2 regions of the Eubacterium sp. AB3007 genome follow, and region 2 is predicted to be linked to the other one. Evidence: predicted binding sites of a transcription regulator. Region 2 holds the regulator's gene; the other holds the start of a gene.
What was found. Region 2 encodes Rex, which represses fermentation and respiration genes when NADH is low (regulators of the CRP and FNR family bind a similar motif). Its sites were predicted from a motif close to ATTGTTAANNNNTTAACAAT; they were not measured.

Region 1: P156_RS0105810 (acetyl-CoA C-acetyltransferase) is a predicted target of Rex. The motif match lies at 5,299-5,318, and genes of this name have one in related genera.

What each region holds. Positions count from the first base shown of each region.
Region 1 is NZ_JIAD01000001.1:1,176,514-1,184,287, forward strand. Features, by position in the region: gene P156_RS0105795 (class I SAM-dependent methyltransferase) at 80-859, opposite strand; gene P156_RS11760 (SPFH domain-containing protein) at 981-2,030, opposite strand; gene P156_RS0105805 (AMP-binding protein) at 2,077-3,921, opposite strand; gene P156_RS0105810 (acetyl-CoA C-acetyltransferase) at 4,058-5,245, opposite strand; gene surE (5'/3'-nucleotidase SurE) at 5,368-6,153, opposite strand; gene P156_RS0105820 (NAD-dependent protein deacylase) at 6,144-6,869, opposite strand; gene P156_RS11765 (AzlC family ABC transporter permease) at 7,060-7,774, shown strand, end outside.
Region 2 is NZ_JIAD01000001.1:1,303,160-1,310,933, reverse strand. Features, by position in the region: gene P156_RS0106320 (ABC-F family ATP-binding cassette domain-containing protein) at 1-1,014, shown strand, start outside; gene P156_RS0106315 (C69 family dipeptidase) at 1,187-3,199, shown strand; gene hypB (hydrogenase nickel incorporation protein HypB) at 3,246-3,920, opposite strand; gene acpP (acyl carrier protein) at 4,030-4,260, shown strand; gene P156_RS0106300 (redox-sensing transcriptional repressor Rex) at 4,313-4,954, shown strand; gene P156_RS0106295 (DUF362 domain-containing protein) at 5,015-5,185, opposite strand; gene P156_RS0106290 (hypothetical protein) at 5,260-6,072, shown strand; RNA gene ffs (signal recognition particle sRNA large type) at 6,099-6,275, shown strand; gene dnaX (DNA polymerase III subunit gamma/tau) at 6,333-7,774, shown strand, end outside.

The DNA.
Region 1 (7,774 bases), 130 kb from region 2:
CGTTTTTTTAAATTTAGGCAACCGTTGTCGGGGTTTCAGGCAACCGCTCCATTACGAAAGAACGAGGATACTTCTTCCGTTAAAGTACGATACAGTCGTACCGGATTGATTTCCCCTTCAGGACAAAGCTGGGTTTTCTACCTGCCAGAGCAGGCCCTTTCAGGGGTCGCTTGATCACGATGCGGATCGGCTTCGCGGCAATGGCCGCCGCCAACAAATCCTCTTCATCAGCGCAGGGACTCTCCAGCCTCTGTAGCAACTGAAACTTTTTTTTGATCTTTCCACTCTTTTGCCGTTCCGGGAACATGGGATCCAGGTAGATCACATCTGGTGGTGCAGATGCAGTCATGGGCTCGTCACCGATCGCCCGCATAGCCGCGACACTGTCCCCTTCTACCACGTCCATCCTGGAAACGATCTCTGCAAGCGCCGGATGTCCGGCAGCACGGCGTACACCATCCCCCAGCAGTGCCGCAATCACAGGATCACTCTCGTACATAGTCACCTGAAACCCTGCTGCCGCCAACAGCAGAGAATCCTCCCCCAGCCCGGCAGTGGCATCCAGCACCCGAATGGGGCGCGGGCCATAGGCAGAGGGGGAAGTTCCATTGTGAGCCCTGTTCCTCCGTTCAGCAGCCTCCAACTGTGCGGGCTTGATTCTGCATGCCCGCACCAGCAACTCTCGCTGCAGATTTTGTGGACGAAGGCGTGGCAGCATCTCGCCAAAATCCGCCCGAACGACCATTCCGTCGCCTTCCAGCGCCAATCCCTCTTCATCCCTATATAGTTCCAGCCCCACTGCCCTGACCAAACGTATCAACTCGTCTGCAACGAGTCGTTCTACACTATTTTTGCTCATTTTAACGATCATTATTCAACTGTATTGATTCCCTTGAAGCCCCCACTATTTGATATCCTGAAAGTACAGTATGACAAGCGGGCGCCCAACATAGACCATGGGCGCCCGCAGCTGCAACATACTAATGGTTTACTTTTTCGGTCTCCACTTCTTTCTTGACCCGCTGGGCACAGGCAGAGGCCGCTGCGCTCTCCATAGAGTTGGATGGTTTCAGCAGTGGATCCGGATCCGGGACGGACGGCGCCTTGGGGGCTTTGTCCACCGGTGTCGCATCCCCGATCCCCAGCGACTCGCTGGCAACACCGAGGGCAGCCACCGCCGAAGCGATGTCAGAAGGCATGTAGATCTTGGTGGCACGGCCATCGGCCACATCGCGAAGTGCATCCAGCCCCTTCAACCGAAGCACGGACTCATTGATATTGGCATCCTTCAGCATTTCCAGACCCTGCGCCTGCGCCTCGTAGACAAGGCGGATCGACTCCGCTTCACCCTGTGCCAGCGCGATCTTGGCTTCTCGCTCCGCCTGCGCTGCCAGGACCTTTGCTTCCTTATCACCGGTGGCACGAGCGACCACAGCCTCCTTATGGGCCTGCGCCTCCAGCACCGTCTGCCGGCGTTCACGCTCAGCACGCATCTGCTTGGTCATGACTTCCTCAATCTCCGAAGGAGGCTGAATGTTCTTCAGTTCCACGCGGGTGACCGTCAGCCCCCAGGGATCTGTGGCATCGTCCAGTATAGTCTTCATCTGAGCGTTGATCTGGTCACGGGAGGTCAGTGTCTGATCCAACTCCAGCTCACCGATGATATTACGCAGCGTGGTGGCGGACAGGTTCTGCAGACCACGAATGGGATCCTCCACCCCGTAGGTGTACAGTTTTGGATCGAACACCTTGGCAAAGATGACCGCATCGATATCCATAGATACATTGTCCTTGGTGATCACAGGCTGAGGTGGAAAGTCCAGTACCTGCTCCTTCAGCGAGATCTTCCGGGAAACCCTCTGCAAGACAGGAATCTTGAAGTGCAGCCCCGCCTCCCAGGTGGAGTAGTACTTCCCAAGGAATTCCGTGATGTAGGTGTGTGCCTGTGGCACGATGCGCACGCAGCTAACCAGCAGCAATACCACGATGATCAGCAAGATCAATTTGATGATAGCTCCAAAATATAACATATAAAACCTCCTTAGAATCTATTGCGAAAGCCCTCTTTGGGGGCAATCATGCCAGTCCCTTCGACGCCATTTCCTCCTCGATCTGGCGGATCTCGTCGTGGCGTCTTGTCTTCTGTGTGGTGGTCTTGATGGTGGGCTGCTCCGAGAGGAACCAGTGTTTCACCATCTTGTATGCAGGCAACTCTCGGTTGATCTCCTCCATATCCTGGTCCAGCCGCTGCGAGAGTTCCTCCAGGGAGCATCCGTGCTCCCTCATATACTCTCCATCGACGACGACCTTCGCCCAGAGCACCAGATCGTTGGCTTTGTGCCGGGTGAACAGCATACTTTCCGATACGTAGGGGAGCATGTTCAGCACATTCTCGATCTCCTCAGGAAATACGTTCTTCCCGTTCTTCATGACGATCACGTTCTTCTTGCGGCCACAGATGAACACGTATCCGTCGCTGTCGATACGAGCCAGGTCGCCGGTATGGAACCAGTCGCCCTCCATGACCTCTGCCGTGGCTTCCGGATCGTTGTAGTAACCCAGCATCACATTCTCTCCCCGGACCACCAGTTCTCCAACCCCGTGCTCATCCGGATCATCGATCCTCGCCTCCACGTTAGGCATGAGTTTTCCTGTGCTCCCGGGACGCAGGTAGCGATATGTCTCGCTGGCAATGGTAGGCGAGGTCTCCGTCAGACCGTAACCCTGCACCGTCAGGATCCCGAACTCGTTGAGTCCCTTCTGCACCTCTGGATCCAGCGCCGCTGCTCCATTGATGAAGAACCGCATTCGGCCGCCCATCTGGTCGATGATGCTCCTGAAAAGTCTCTTCCGCAGGTTGATATGCACTCGATCTGCTGCCGCACAAAGCCTTCTGGCGACCGCCACCTTCCGCTGGGCGCCCTGCTTCTCGATGGCCTTGTTGATTTTCTTGTACATGTTCTCCAGTAGCAGAGGCACACTCATGATCACCGACACCCCGTACTCCTGCATATTCTTTGCGATATACTTCAGTCCATCGCAGAAGCAGTTGGTCAGCCCCTGGGACAGGAAGGTCAACAATCCCGAGAACCCATAGATGTGATGAAGTGGTAGGATCATCATGTTGATGTCCTCCGGGAAGAAGAGTTCCTCGCAGTTCATGCCGAAGTTGCAGCTCATCAGGTTCCTGTGGGAAAGCATGACCGCCTTGGACTGGGATGTGGTACCCGAAGTGAACAGCAGGAAGGACATGGCATCCGGATCGATCTCTGCGTCCAGGTAATCCCGTGCTCCCGCCTCCACCAGCGCTCTGCCTTCTTCCAGCAACGCCTCCTCAGTCACAAAGCCTTCCTCGAGCGCCGGGAGCATCTCCTCGCCGGCGAATGGATCCATCAATACATATAACCGTATGTTTGTCTCTCCGGACTCAGCGATCTCCCTCACCAGTCCCTCGTGCTTCTTGTCGTAAAACAGGCACCGAAGGTCCGCCCTGTTGATGCAACTGATCAGTTCCTCCTTCTGGAGCATCTTGTCCAAAGGCACCGTAACACCAACGCCGCAAGCCACCGTCACGTAGGACAGCACCCAGCGATAGCTGTTCTCTCCGATCACACCGGTCTTCTGCCCTGCCATACCACGTGCAGTCAGGGCACTGCCGAGCCAGCCCATCTGCGCAAACAGATCGGCATATGTAGTGGTCACATACATAGCGCCATCGGCGGGCGCGGCGACACAGGACGCTGCCGCGCCCGCATCCTTCCTGCTCTCCTCAGGAATCCTCGCCAGAGCTTTCCCCTTCAGTTTGGTAATGAAGGCAATACGATCGCTGTAAGCCTCCGCACACCACCTGAGCATCTCCCGCAGATCACGGTGCAGAAAAAAACGCTTCTCCAGGTGGTAATCCTTCTTATATCCGTTCATTCTGTAGTCTACCCTCTCCTTAGTATGCTTCTGTTGACCATTATATCATATTTCGCCGTGTTCTGCTACTCTACCAAAAGAGGCCGGCGTCAATGCGCCGGCCTCTTCCAAAAGTCTTATTCAGTTGTGAAAAGTACTAGCACTTCTCAACGATGACAGCAGTTCCCATTCCGCCGCCGATGCACAGAGTAGCCAGACCCTTCTTGGCGTCTTCTCTCTTCAGCATCTCGTAGATCAAGGTGACGAGAATTCTGCAGCCGGAAGCTCCGATCGGGTGTCCCAGAGCGATAGCTCCACCGTTGACGTTCAGCTTCTCAGGATCGAATCCCAGCTCCTTGCCAACTGCCAGAGACTGTGCTGCGAATGCCTCATTAGCCTCATACAGGTCCAGATCAGCGATGGTCAGGTCAGCCTTCTCCAGAGCCTTCTGAGTTGCCGGTACAGGACCAACGCCCATGATGGAAGGATCAACACCGCCAGAAGCATAGCTTACGATCTTCACCAGCGGCTTCAGGCCGAGTTCCTCAGCCTTCTCTGCGGACATTACGACCACTGCAGCGCCAGAATCATTGATTCCGGAAGCGTTCGCTGCTGTGACAACACCGCCGTCCTTCTTGAATGCCGGCTTCAGCTTAGCCATCTTCTCCATGGTGGATCCAAACTTAGGATGCTCATCAGTATCGAAGATGATGGGATCACCCTTTCTCTGAGGGACCTCGACAGGAACGATCTCATCCTTGAACTTACCGCCCTTGATAGCTGCTTCTGCCTTCTGCTGGGATGCCAGAGCAAACTCGTCCAGTTCTTCTCTGGTCAGGCCCCACTGCTCAGCTACGTTCTCAGCGGTGATTCCCATGTGGTAGTTATTGAATACATCCCACAGACCGTCGTTAACCATCATATCAACAGCCGGAGTATTGAACATTCTGGCTCCCCATCTAGCCTTGGGCAGCGCATAGGATGTAGCGGACATATTCTCAGCACCACCGGCAACGATGATATCAGCGTCGCCCGCCTTGATGATCTGTGCTGCCAGTTCAACTGCTCTCAGACCGGAACCGCAGACCTTGTTAATAGTCATGGCAGGTACTTCTACCGGAAGACCAGCATCCAGAGACATCTGTCTTGCCACGTTCTGACCAAGTCCACCCTGGAGAACATCACCCATGATGACCTCGTCTACCTGCTCAGGCTTGACGCCTGCTCTGTTCAGGGCTTCCTTGATAACGACTGCACCCAGCTTGCGAGCCGGTACGTCCTTCAGAGCTCCACCGAAAGTTCCGATAGCTGTTCTAGCAGCACCTACGATTACTACGTCTTTCATTTTATGTGTACCTCCTTATTAGTAATTGCCAATCGGCAAAATAAGTGACAGTAATTGTGAAATTTATGTCAGTTTCATTCTACTACACGCCTGACTAAAAATCAACCTAATTGTAGCATCAATTATGTTCTTAATTTTAAACCAAATGCTTCCACCGTCTCCATCTTATCAAACTGAGTGTAGTCGCAGTGCATGGGGGTGATGGTCACATAGCCGGCGCCCAGCGCCGCCATATCGAGTCGCAGGCTTTCATCCTCTTCAGGAGCCGGGTATCCTTCCAACTCGTACCCGCCTCCTGGCTGCTCCACAAAACCGTCCGAGTAATAACGCCCACCCAGTGCGCAGGTTCGGATCCCCTTGATCTCGGCCCTGGGGATGTAGGGCACGTTGATATTCAGAATGGTATCCGGTCCGATCTTCTCCATGGCCATATCGATTACATCCACCGCCAGTTCGCATGCGACAGTGAAGTCCGTGGCTTTGTGCGAGTCCAGCGACAAAGCGATGCTCCGCACTCCGCTGAGTGCACCTTCCATGGCTGCTCCCACTGTGCCAGAGTACAAGGTGTCGCAACCCAGGTTGCTACCCAGGTTGACACCGCTGTAGATCAGATCGAACGATATCCCCCTCTCTCCAAAAAATTGCAGACCGACCTTGGTGCAGTCGGTAGGAGTTCCGGTCACCATCAGCGCCCCCTCTGCGCCGGGATACACCGCTTCGTTAATGTAGATGCGGTCCGTCAGGGTCAGGGACTGACTGGCGCCACTTCTCTGGGTATCCGGCGCACATACATATACGCTGGCCACCTTGCTCAAAGCCTGGGTCAACTGACGCAATCCTTCGGAATGAATACCGTCGTCGTTCACCACCAGCACATTCAGCCGGCGGCTGTTTCTGTCTACTCCCATGCCATCACCTTTCCGATGGAGTCGTTGATCACCAGATCAGCCCGGTTATCGTACGCTGTCGCATCCTTGTTGATCAGAACCAGGTGGTTGCCGTGGAAATAGTTGATCAGCCCTGCTGCCGGATAGACCACCAGGGAAGTTCCCCCGATGATCAGCGTATCTGCCTCGGAGATGGCCCGTACCGCACCGTTCACGCATGCATCATCCAGCGCCTCCTCGTAGAGGACCACGTCTGGTTTGATGGTACCTCCGCAGTTGCAAACAGGCACACCATCCTTGCAGTTTGCCTCATCCATGATGTAGTCCAGATCGTAAGCCTTGCCACACCTCTCACAGTAGTTGCGGAGCACGCTTCCGTGAAGCTCATAGACGGCCTTGGAGCCGGCCTTCTGATGAAGTCCATCGATGTTCTGCGTCACCACTGCCTTCAGTTTACCCATATCCTCCAGTCTGGCCAAGGTCTTGTGAGCCTCATTGGGCTGTGCTTCCCGGTGAATGAGATTTTCTTTATAATACTGGAAGAAAAGTTTGGTGTTCCGTGTGTAGAACGAATGGGACAACATGGTCTCCGGGGAATACCCGTACACCTGCTGTGCATGGTACAGTCCTTTTTCTGAACGGAAGTCAGGAATCCCGCTCTCTGTGGACACGCCCGCGCCGCCAAAGAACACGATATTCTCACTAGTCTCGATGATTTCTTTCAGTCTTGCATCCATAATGATTTCCTCCTCCACTACAGTATACCACGGAGTGTGTCAAAGGGGACGGTTCTTTTTGACACAATGTGTCAAAAAGAACCGTCCCCTTTGACACACTTCCGAAGCAGTGGTATATTGGAATGCGGAGAATTTGAAAAGGACACAATAATTATCGATGGAAACAAACAAAAAAATCTTTTTGCATGGAATGCATGATGGGATCCCCATCGGGATCGGATACTTCGCTGTCGCCTTTTCTCTGGGTATTACTGCCAGAGACTGTGGCTTCAACGCTTTCCAGGGATTCCTATCCAGTATCACCACCTATGCATCGGCGGGCCAGTTCATCGGCTACACACTGTATGCGGCCAACGCCACGCTGCTGCAGCTGGCAATCATGACGGTCATCACCAACGCACGCTATCTGCTGATGGGATTCGCCCTGAACCAGCGACTACCCCAGGGGACACCGCTATACAAGCGTATGCTTTGTGGAGTGGCCATCACGGATGAGATCTTTGGGATCACCATCGCACGCCCGGGGTACGTCAACCCCTTCTATCCACTGGGCGCGCTGGTAACGGCAGCTCCCATGTGGTCCTGTGGCATCGCCCTTGGGATCACCATGGGAAATCTTCTTCCGCTACGCCTGGTCAGCGCCCTCAGCGTAGCTCTCTTTGGCATGTTCCTGGCGGTAATCATCCCGCCATCCCGCCGCGATAAGATCGTGGGAATCTTTGTCGCCATCAGTTTTGGCACCAGTTATGCAGCTACCATCCTTCCCTGGATCCGGGATCTGTCTGCGGGAAATCGAACCATCATCCTTACGGTGGCCATATCTGCGATTGCCGCGGTTCTCTTCCCGGCGCGGCACGAAGTGGAAGGCGCGGCGGACACAGCGGACACATCCAACACCACCGCCA
Region 2 (7,774 bases):
GCGGGGGTACACTTCGACATCAAGCGAGGGGAACGCATCTGTATCGTAGGTCCCAACGGAGTGGGGAAGACCACGCTGCTCCGAATGATGATGGGGGATCTTCGGGCCGACACCGGGTTCATCCGCCACGGCCACAACCTAGAGTTCGGCTACTACGATCAGCGGCAGGCCATGTTGGATAATAGCAAGACCGTCATGGAAGAGGTCCACGACACCTTCCGACTCTACAAGGACAGTGAGATCCGTGCTATCTTGGGTCGATTCCTGTTCACCGGAGAGCAGGTGTTCCTGCAGGTAGGAGATCTCTCCGGCGGAGAGAAGGCTCGGTTGGCTCTCTTGAAACTCATGATGTCCGGCGCCAACGTGCTGGTGCTTGACGAGCCCACCAACCACCTGGATATCGATTCCAAGGAGGTGTTTGAGGAGGCTCTGGCCGAGTATCCGGGCACGGTGATCGCCGTCTCCCATGACCGATACTTCTTGAACCGGGTTGCCACCAGGATCTTTGAGTTGGAACGAAGCGGGATCACGGAGTATGTGGGCGGCTACGATTACTACGAGGAAAAGAAAGCCCAGATATCCTCGGCCAAGCGCTACGCGGCTGAGTTGTCTGGCACAAAGCCCGCTGCCGGCGCCCCTGCTCCCCATGATGGCAGCACAGCTTCGGCCGGGAAACCATCCGGAGAGGAGGCCCTGGTGGCAGACATCCGCCGGGCACAGACATCCGCCGGACTGGCAGGGACGGACGAGACCGGGAAGGCTTTGTCCGCCGCGGAGGAGCGCGCGCTGAAAAAGAAAAAGCAGACCGAAGAGAAGCGTCTGGCAAGGAAGAAAGCGCAGCTTGAGGAGGAGATCGCCTCTCTGGAGGAGGAGATCGAGGATCTTCAGCAGGAGATGTGCCAGCCTGAGGTGCTGGCAGACCCCAAGCGGCTGAATGAACTGGATGAGGAAGTGAAGGCCACCAAGGAAGAACTGGAGCACGTCTACGAGGAGTGGATGGAGCTGGAGGAGTAGCCGCGGAGGAGTTCCGACAGGGGATAAGGAACTGCCGTTTCCCAGGCGATTTGACGCGGCGGCCGTCCTATAGTATAATAAAAGATGAACGAATTGTACATCTATTGTGACGAGCCTGATGGGAGGGGGCTCCAGAAGAGGTATTGTATTAGTGTCAAAAAGGGGAAAAGATATGAGATTGAAGAGAATGATAAGCACGGTGTTCCTGTCATTCACGCTGATCCTGACGATGAGTGCCTCTGCGTTTGCATGTACCAGTATTTACGTCGGATCGGACGTCAGTGAGAACGGGAATGTCTATGTAGGGCGTAGCGAAGATTACACGAACAACTATAACAAGATGCTGGGGGTCGCTCCTGCCACAGAGCACAAAGCCGGCGACATGTTCGTCGACTGCAACGGATTTCAGTGGCGGTATCCGAGCAAGACCTATGCATATACCTATATCAAGGAAAGTCCGAAGATCAACCCGGATGAAACCGTTTTCGATAACGATGGAAACCCGCAGGGAGAGCCTTATGCGGCAGGATGCGTGAATGAGAAGGGCGTCTACATCACGGCGACCGTGACAACGAGTTATAACAACAGCGCAAAGGCCGCAGATCCTCTGGTCAGCAATGGCATCGCGGAGGTCTCCATTCCGTCTGTGCTCATGGCCAATGCTGCGTCCGCCAAGGAGGCGGTAGATCTGCTGGCAAGGATAATCGACGAGAAGGGGAGCGGAGAGTGCTATTTCATCCTGATCGGAGATGGAAAAGAAACCTGGGGGTTTGACTGCGTAGCCGGGCATCAGTATGTGGCCACCAGACTTCCCAGCGATCAGGTCGGGTTCAATCCGAACATCATGCTGATCGGCGAGGTGGATGTCACAGATACCGAGAATGTGGTCGCTTCCAAGGAGCTGGTCAGCCTTCCTGAGGAGAAGGGGTTCCTGAAGAAGGGAAAGAGCGGAAAGATCCATGTCGCATCGACTTACAGCAGGAGTTTTCAGAACACCAGATACTGGCAGGGAGCCTACTACATGGATCCAGAGCAGGCCGAGAAGATCGATCTGAATCAGGTCAACGCAGACAACCCGCTTCCGACCATGATGACCCCGAACCGGAAACTGACAGCGCTGGAGACGATACGCTTCCTGGGATACCGGGGAGAGGGTACAAAGTACGACGGGAATGTGAACCCAAGGCTTTCCAGCATTGGAAACAACCGCCATACAGAGTGCCATGTTTTCGAGACCAGAAAGGGATTCCCTCTGGAGATGACGACGATCGAATGGGTCACACCGGCAGATGCGGAGTTCGGTATTTTCCTGCCGTATTACGGCGCGATGATCACCGATGTCCACGATGCCTACAAGGTGGACAGTGTTTCCTACGTGCCCAATTCGGTCAACTGGAACGCGAACGTGATCAACGATCTGTGTGACAAGAACAGAGCCAATCACGTTGGAGACGGCATCAAGGAATATTTTGTGAAATACCAGGCAAGCCTGATCGAGCAGCAGGCCAAGGTCGACAAGGATATGCTCACGATCTATGAGTACGATCCCGCACTGGCCAAGAAAGCCGCTACCGATATTGGGAAGGAGCAGGCGGAGCAGTACATGAAAGTGACCGACTCTGTCGTTGAGGAGCTTCGAGCCTATGTGGCTGCCGGAGATTTCAGCAAGCCGCTGAAGGTCACCATGGCGGAGAAGAACGTGATGCCGGATTATAAGGTTCCCGCGGAATATCTGCTGACTGTGGCACAGGGCAAGCTGGACAAGGCGAATGATAAGATCAACGCCCTCCAGAAGGAACTTAAACAGTCGAAGGACAAGAGCGCGAAAGAGATCAAGGAGCTGAAGAAGCAGCTTAAGGCGGCAAAGGAAGAAGCCACCAAGTCGAACAAGACGCTGAAAAAAATAGCGAAACAGCTGAAAGTCAAGAAACTGAAGGTCAAGTCGAAGTCCAGGAAGGCGACCGTGAAGTTCAAGGCGGTCTCCGGCGTTACTGCTTACCAGATCCAGTACAAGCAGAAGGGCAAGAAATGGGCAGATCTGACCAAGTCCACTACCAAGACCAAGGTCAAGAGCAAGAAACTGAAAAAAGGCAAGAAATACACCTTCCGTGTCCGGACCATCACAAAGGTAGATGGTAAGAACGTTTACGGGAAGTGGGCAACCAAGAAAGTAAAGATCAAATAATAACAACGGGAGGGAGCCGCAGCTCCCTCCCGCTCTGTATGGCGTTTCATGCCTTCCACTCTCTGATCTCCCGGCGTAGCCAGTCTGCCCAGGAATCCATCCCCTCGCCGGTCTTGGCGCAGATGGGGATGACCTCTGCCTTTGGGTTGCGCAGGGCGATGTTTTTCCGGCAGGTATCCAGGTCAAAATCGAAATAAGGCAGGACATCGATCTTGTTGACGAGCACCACATCGCAGATGGAGAACATGAGGGGGTATTTCAGGGGCTTGTCATCTCCCTCCGGAACGGAGAGAATCATGGCGTTTTTGGATGCCCCCGTGTCAAACTCCGCCGGGCATACCAGGTTCCCTACGTTCTCCAGAATGGCCAGATCTACATCGCCTGTTTCCAGAGCCTCCAGTCCCTGGGCGGTCATGCCTGCGTCCAGATGGCACATGCCACCGGTGTGGATCTGGATGGACCGGGCCCCGGTCTCGGCGATGGCCCTGGCGTCCACATCGGAGTCGATGTCCGCCTCCATGACGCCGATCCTGTATTCCTCCTTCAGCATCTCAATGGTCCGGGTCAGGGTCGTGGTCTTGCCGGATCCCGGAGAAGACATGAGGTTGAGCAGGAAGATCCCCCGGCTCTTCAGTTCCTCTCGCAGTCTGTCTGCCTCCTGGTCGTTGTCCGCAAAGATACTTTCCTTTACTTCGATTATCTTGACTTCCTTCTGATCCATAGTGATCCTCCTTCTTGAAACAAGTATACCACATAGCAATTTCCCCTTGCAATCGGAAGACTTCTCAACTATAATGTATTTGATATTAGAACAAGCGAGGAGGTTAGTTATGTCTTTTGAAAAGATCAGAGATATTATCGTGGAGCAGCTCAACGTTGAGCCTTCCATGGTTACTATGGATACCAACCTGATGAAGGATCTGGAAGCAGATTCTCTGGATGCTGTAGAGATCATCATGGCGATCGAGGAGGAGTTCGACATCGAGATCCCAGATGAGGAAGCAGAGAATTTCCAGGTGGTGAGCGATCTCGTAGGCTTTGTAGACGATAACATCGAATAACAGGACAGACCCGCCTCACCGGCGGGTCTTGTTGTAAGAGAAGGAGAGGAGCATGGCCAAGAATACCAAGATATCCAACGCCGTCATCAAGCGGCTCCCGCGTTATCGCAGGTACCTGATCGAACTGAATAAGAAGGGCGTAGAGAAGATCTCTTCCAAGGAGTTCAGCGAACTCATTGGCTATACCGCTTCCCAGATCCGGCAGGATCTGAACAACTTCGGCGGGTTTGGACAGCAGGGATACGGGTACAGCGTAGAGGGATTGCTGAAGGAGATCAGCGCCATCCTGGGGCTGGATCAGGTCTACAAGATGGTCATCGTCGGTGCCGGCAACCTGGGCCAGGCCATCGGGCGCTACACTCACTTCCACAAGCAGGGGTTCAAGATTTGTGCTATGTTCGAGGTGGATCCGGCGCTCATCGGCCGCGATCTGGACGGCGTCCCCATCCTCGACGAGGAAGATATGGTCCAATATGTGGAGAAGGAGAACATCGACATCGGCGTCATCTGTGTCAACAAGGACAACGCGCAGGGGGTGGCAGACAGGCTTTGTTTTGCGGGGGTGAGAGGCATCTGGAACTTTGCCACCGCGGACATCGAGGTCCCCTCACACGTGGCGCTGGAGGACGTGCATCTGTCCGACAGCCTGCATTCCCTGGCGTATCATATGAACGACAAGCGCAAAAAGGGATAGTCCCCAAAAGCAAAACCGCTTCGCGTAAGCGAAGCGGTTGTTTCTACCAGTCCTATGTCACTATGCCTCTACCGGCGCATCAACAGGACAAGACTCTGCGCAAGCACCGCAGTCGATGCAGGTATCTGCGTCGATTACATACTTGTCATCGCCTTCGGAGATCGCCTCTACCGGGCACTCAGGTGCACAAGCTCCACAGCTAATGCAGTCGTCTGTGATTTTGTAAGCCATTGTATTCCTCCTTATAAGATTGATCTTAACTGAATTCCGGCTTTATTATACCAGAAAGGACGTAGCAAGTAAAGATGAAAGTTTACTCTCTGACAGGAAAGAGCGGGACCGGCAAAAGCTTTCAGGCCATGAACCTCTGCAAGGAAAAAAACATCCAAAGCATCATCGACGATGGGCTTTTTATCTGCGGGCATCGGGTGGAAGCGGGGGTCTCCGCCAAGCGCCAGAAGACCATGGTGGGCGCCATCAAGACGGCTTTGTTCAACAAGCCGGAGCATCAGGCGCAGGTGATGGCCGCTATCGCCCGCACAAAGCCCTCCTCTATTCTGATCCTGGGCACGTCGGACCAGATGGCAGACCGGATCGCCGCACGCCTGGAGCTCGGTCCCATCGATGAGCGCATCCACATCGAGGACATCACCTCGGAAGAGGAGCGTACCGTGGCGCGGAAGCAGAGGATCGGGCAGGGGAAGCACGTGATCCCGGTACCGACCTTCCAGGTGAAACGCGCCTTCGCCGGCTACTTTATCTCGCCGCTGAAGATCATCAAGGACAACCTGCGGGGAAGTGCCCAGTCGGAGCGGACCGTGGTCCGGCCTACCTTCAGCTACATGGGGGATTTCATCATCTCTGACAAGGCGGTGGCGGATATCGCCCACTGTGTCGCCAAAGAGAGCCCGGATATCTCGGAGGTATCCCGTGTCTATGTGAACACCAAGCCTGAGGCACTGCAGATGTATGTCACAGTGGATCTGCGGGAGGGGTGCAGGCTGTGGAAGGCTGCCGAAGGGTTCCAGCGGCGATTGGCGGAGGTAGTGGAAGCCATGACCGCTTTTAACATCGTCAATGTCAGTATCAACGTGCGGAAGGTGGCCGGAGAGTCTTGACATTCCAGACCAAAAGCAATATAATTAAATATTGAACGGGGCTCTGCCCTTTAATAGCTTCGCCTGACATGGTTTGGGTCCTGCGCAATAGGATGCCGTGAACCTTGTCAGGTCCGGAAGGAAGCAGCAATAAGCGGAAGTTCTTATGTGCCGCAGATAAGCCTTCTCCAACGTCATGCGGAGCTGTTAAAGGGCAGATATTTTATTAGAACCAGACTGCGGTGCGATCCGTCGCCCGCGATGGAGCGTGGAGAGACAGAATGAAGCAATACAGGGCTTTGTACAGGGAGAACAGACCGGAGGTGTTCGACGAGATCCTGGGACAGGAGCAGATCGTTCGGATCCTGAGGCACCAGATCGCCACGGACACGGTGAGCCATGCCTATCTGTTCTGTGGAACCCGGGGCACTGGCAAGACCACCACGGCCAGGATCCTGGCCAAGGCGGTGAACTGCACTGGAGAAGGTGAGCGCCCCTGTGGGGAGTGTCCCAGTTGCCGCGCGATCGCGGAGGGGAATTTCATCGATGTGATTGAGATCGATGCGGCATCCAACAACGGTGTGGAGAACATCCGGGAGCTGCGGGAGAGTGTCAATTATCCTCCCAGTGCAGGACGGCGGAAGGTCTATATCATCGACGAGGTCCACATGCTGTCTACCGGGGCGTTCAACGCACTCCTGAAAACACTGGAGGAACCGCCGGCACATGTGATGTTCATACTGGCCACCACCAACCCGGAGAAGTTGCCGCAGACGGTACTGTCCCGGTGTATGCGACTGGATTTTCGGCGGGTGTCCGCTGCTGAGATCAAGGCCAACATGGCCCGGATCTGCCAGGAGCACGGCGTTGAGATCACGGAGGGGGCGTTGGCACTTCTGGCAAGGAACGCAGACGGATCGGTGCGTGACTCCCTGAGTATCCTGGAACAGTGCATGTCCTCCGGGGAGGCACGTTTGGACCGGGACAAGATCCTGGAGTTTCTGGGGACGGTCTCGGAGGAGTTCTACATCGAGTTGACGGAGAAGGTGCTGACCCGCAACATATCCCAGGCGCTTTTGCTTCTGGAAGGCGCTATGGAGGAAGGGAAGGACGTCCGACAGATGATGAAGGACTGGATGGCCCACTACCGCGCCCTGTTGATCGCGAAGTTTGTGAAAAATCCCGGAGATATGCTGAACATGTCTTCGGAGAACATAGAATTGTTGAAGGAACAGAGTGCCAAGATCGAACTGGCAGAGTTGAACAGCAGCATCGTGACGTTGGCGAAAACCATCAATGATGCCCGCTATTCTACCCAGGCGAGGATCCTCATGGAGGTGGCTATCGTCACCATTGCAGGGGGATTGGAGTACGGCGCCAGACCGGCAGCTCCGGCGAACAGGCCGGCGACGCCCACGAGCAGACCGGCGACGCCCACCGCTTCCACAAAGCCGGCAGCAGAGCAGAAACCGGCACCGGCGACGACGGAGGGCGGAATACCAGCCATCCAGATCGAGGAGCCAGAATTCGATTCCGCGGCCATGGAGGAAGCCATGGCGACCATGCGGGCTGACGCGGTGCCGAAGCAAAGCCCCTATGCAGGCACGGATAGAGATGGGGCACCATCGAGGCAGGTGAACTCTGTTGCCGCACCTACGCCGGCAGTTCCGGTCAGTGCACCTTCTGAACCAGAGAAGAAGGCGCCGATGACAGCGCCCAACGC